Regions from separate parts of the Bacillus cereus group sp. Bce041 genome, predicted to be linked through region 1. Evidence: riboswitches for the same ligand, from Rfam matches in the RefSeq annotation. Region 1 holds a riboswitch; the other holds the start of a gene.

Region 1 (2,207 bases):
ATCGATTTAATATACATCCGTTATTATATAAAATTATTTGTATAATTGTAGGTGAGAACTTCTTTCAAAAGGGAGGTGTATAGTTAATGAAGTTAGTTATTCCGAAGCAACATGGTGCATGGGCTATGCTTGTTATTCCTTTTTTATTAAGTGTCGTACTTGGGAAACCTACTATTTATCATATTCCATTGTTTTTAGCGTGGTTCTTTATCTATTTAGCCACGTATCCATTTCTTACGTACATAAAGCAAAGACGAAAAAAAGAGTTTTTACAAGCTGCCATTGTTTATTTCAGCATTGCGTTCCTATTTGGGATGATTTCTTTATTATATGAGTGGCGAATTCTTTTATTCGTAATAGTAATGATTCCATTATTTATAGTGAATATGTATTACGCTCGTCAAAAAAATGAAAGAGCACTATTAAATGATATTTGTGCGATTATTGTGTTTTGTATCGGTGGGTTAATTAGTTATTGCTTTTCAATGAAGCAAATCGATCATACAGCTATATTCATTGCACTTATTTCATTTTTATACTTTTTAGGTAGTACGTTCTATGTGAAAACGATGATTCGTGAAAAAAATAATCCGAAGTATCGTCTTATATCTTGGGGATATCATATTGTATTAACGATAATCGTATTTGCGATTAATCCGTGGTGTTCTCTTATTTTTATACCAAGTGTCATTCGAGCGATTATGTTGTATGGCAAAAAAATTTCTATTATAAAAGTAGGAATTTTAGAAATTGCTAATTCTGTATATTATTTAATCATAACGGCAATAATTATGAAGTATGCCATTTGAAAAAACTTCCCATCAATTGATGGGAAGTTTTTAATCTTTTTCTAAAATGTGAACGGTGTACTCGCAACGTTGAATAGCTTGTTCAACAGCATAAAGTGATTGTTCAATACGAGCGCGATTAAAATCTTTTTCAACTGTTTCGAGCGCTTCTTCTAAACAATTTTTAGCTTCTTGTAATGATTGAAAAGAATCTTGTACATATCCGCGAGCATTTTGATGCATTTCATAATCCTCCTTGGATGTTCGTATATGGGTAGTATGAACAGTAAGGAAGAAAATATAATTTGTTATATTTATTATATTTGTTTGACAATTAAAGTGGAATTACGTATAGTAAGAATTAAGTGAATATTTTCTTATCCAGAGAGGTGGAGGGACTGGCCCGATGAAACCCAGCAACCGCGATGCAGGTGCTAATTCCAGCAGAACATATTTGTTCTGGGAGATAAGACGAAGATATATACGTAACTTCTTCTTATCGGAGAGGTTTTTTTATTGCAAAAAAACCGATTACGAAAATTTATATTAAGAAGAAAGGGGTTGCGCATTACTGTGACACTCGAAAAATACGTAAAACTGCGTAGTACAGTTTATGAATATATGATAGAGCAAGATAAGCCGATATCATTGTTAGATATTCAAGAACATATCGTTTCGCATCATGAAGGAAAATTCACGAAAAAGATGTTGCATCAATTTTATTTATCAAGATTATTAGACGAACTAAAACTGGATGGGAAAATTACATTAGCTGATGAATATCTCTATGCTGAAAAAGGGGTATTGTATAAGGCGAGAAAAGGGAGCTAAGCTCTCTTTTTTTCTTAAAATAACGGAGTATGTAGAGTAAAAGACTGCTAAAGCAGCCTGATACAGGGAATGGTGTTGAGTGTGTAGTGTCAAAAATTGAATGTGCCTGAAAGAGGCAATTCATATCGGCTGCAAATGAAAAGAGACACCTTCGCCGAATAGGTGTCAGTCGTTTTGTCACGTAGACTTGCTACTTAACAGTAATTAGAATAACATGCAGGATTTTTGAAGTCAAAAGGGAATTAAAGGAAGGGGTACAATTATGTACGCTTACTTATTAAAAGATATAACGAAATGGATCCCAAAGTACATTGTAGATAAGGGATATGAATATTATGAAGATGGGCATGTAGAAGATGTTGAAATACAAGATAAAAAAGTGTTTGCTTTCGTTACTGGAAATGCAGGGAATTATGAAGTAGTTATCGATCTCGAAGATTTTTCAGAAAGTAACTGTGAGTGTCCCTATGAAAATTATTGTAAACATATGGCGGCAGTTGTTTATGATATTCAAGGTGCTGGTGAGAGTGCAGTTAAAGAGAAACTGAAAGATTTAGAAAAAGAAGAGTTACTTATATTATTAAATCG
Region 2 (2,207 bases), on a different contig from region 1:
ACAGTAAGATCATTTTGGGAGATGAGTAAAGGTATTTCAGTGCAGCCTAATAATATACCTTCAGCACCGTTTTGAATTAATGATTTTGTAATTTGTAATAACCTTTTTTTAGATGTTTCTGAAATGATCCCTCTACTTAATTCATCTAATATGACATGGTGGATAAAAGTTCTTTCCTCGTCATTTGGGATAATTGTCTCAATGTTATATTTCGCTAATCGTGATTTATAGAAATCTTGCTCCATCGTTTGTTTTGTTCCTAATAGTCCGATACGTTTTATATTCTGTTCTACCATTTCTTTAGCACTTACATCACCAATGTGAAGAAGCGGGATAGATATTGCTTGTTCTACCTCCTCGGCAAATAGATGTACAGTATTTGAACACATTAATAAACATTCAGCCCCAGATTTTTCAACTTTCTTTGCAACTGTAACTAGTTCATTTTTCACTTCTTCATATTGATGGTTTTGTAATAAAGTAGTTACTTCACCAAAGTCCATACTATATAAAATTAGCTTCGCATTTTGATCGTATTGAGAGAGTGTAAGTGTATTAATATGTTTATAGTATAATGATGTAGATTCCCAACTTAATCCTCCAATCAAACCAATAACTTTCATAATGCATTCCTCCCGAAACGATTTTGAATTCATTATTTCATAATTCCGATAAGAATACAATGATTTAAACGTGCTATTTAATAAAAAATAAAAATAGTAAGAAAAGTGTTGAAATTTACATTCTTTAGTGCCATAATACGAATTACAAATTAATACTTATCCAGAGAGGTGGAGGGAACGGCCCTAAGAAACCTCAGCAACCCCTATGCAATTTTATAGGAAGGTGCTAATTCCGCAGAGGACACGATGTGTTTTTTGAAAGATAAGAGGATTCTTGAAAGTGAAAGAAAGTGACCTCTTATGTAAGAGGTCATTTTTTTGTTGTATAGAAAGGGAGTGTCGATGCATAATTCATTTTTAAATTAAATATAGAGTAATAAAAGTTGACTAATATGAGAGGGGAATTGTCATGAATAAATTATCAACAAAGTTAGTAGTAGCAATCGGTATTGGAGCAGCATTATACGGGATATTAGGACTTTGGGGATTTTCTATTGCACCGAATACATTTATTAAACCAGCATTAGCTATATTAACTGTTTTTGGAGCATTATTTGGTCCAGTGGCAGGACTGTTAATCGGACTTATCGGTCATACCGTAACAGATACGATTGCTGGATGGGGTATTTGGTGGGGATGGGTTATTAGTTCAGGAATTATTGGTTTTTCAATGGGGCTTATTCAAAAAAGAGTTGGTTTTAGTGTGAAAAACGGGTCGTTTAACAAGGGGGATATTTCTTATTTAGCAATTACTGGGCTAGTTGGTATTGTCATTGCTATTATATTTGCTGGGGCATTCGATATTATTGTGATGGGAGAACCATTTGACAAAATTGTTATACAAGTATTAGGAGCAACAATTTCCGATGTCATCGTTTTCTTAGTACTTGGATTGCCACTTACAATTGGTTTGGCGAAATCCAATAAGAAACATACACATTTAAAAATTGAAAAGTAGGGATGTTAACATGCAACCAATTATTTCGTTTGAACAATTCACCTTTCAATATGGGCATGCTGCGCAGCCTACTTTAAGTGATATTACCTTTCATATATACCCTGGGGAAAAAGTGCTAATTGCTGGACGAAGTGGTTCAGGAAAGTCGACATTAGCTCATTGTATAAATGGGCTAATCCCATTTTCTTACGAAGGGAATAGCACAGGTAACGTTTTAATTGCCGGTAAAGACCCAAGGGAAGGAAGTATTTTTGAACAAAGTAAACAGGTAGGAACAATTTTACAAGATCAAGATGCTCAATTTATTGGTCTGACAGTAGAAGAAGATGTAGCTTTTTATTTAGAAAATGAATGTGTAAAGCAAGATAACATGAAAAAGATTGTTTCGGACTCATTAAGAAAGGTGAAGATGCATACGTTTCATAAACAAAGTCCACATGAATTATCAGGAGGCCAAAAGCAAACAGTTTCTCTTGCTGGTTTATTAACAACAAATGCGGATATATTATTGTTCGATGAACCATTAGCGAACTTAGATCCACTAAGCGCCATACATACGATAGAACTTATGAAAGATATACATGAGCAGTATAATAAAACGATTGTTATTATCGAACATAGGATAG

What was found. Region 1 has a riboswitch for S-adenosylmethionine ahead of ACUN13_RS18650 (hypothetical protein). Riboswitches for the same ligand answer to the same signal wherever they lie in the genome.
Region 2: it holds a riboswitch for S-adenosylmethionine, as region 1 does, so the genes downstream of both, ACUN13_RS14865 (ECF-type riboflavin transporter substrate-binding protein) here and ACUN13_RS18650 (hypothetical protein) in region 1, are expected to answer to the same signal.

The regions. Positions count from the first base shown of each region.
Region 1 is NZ_JBQXON010000005.1:367,109-369,315, reverse strand. It holds gene ACUN13_RS18660 (YwiC-like family protein) at 87-809, shown strand; gene ACUN13_RS18655 (hypothetical protein) at 840-1,031, opposite strand; SAM riboswitch class I at 1,163-1,261, shown strand; gene ACUN13_RS18650 (hypothetical protein) at 1,362-1,619, shown strand; gene ACUN13_RS18645 (SWIM zinc finger family protein) at 1,882-2,207, shown strand, end outside.
Region 2 is NZ_JBQXON010000004.1:132,440-134,646, forward strand. It holds gene ACUN13_RS14860 (aspartate/glutamate racemase family protein) at 1-623, opposite strand, end outside; SAM riboswitch class I at 777-892, shown strand; gene ACUN13_RS14865 (ECF-type riboflavin transporter substrate-binding protein) at 1,033-1,581, shown strand; gene ACUN13_RS14870 (ABC transporter ATP-binding protein) at 1,592-2,207, shown strand, end outside.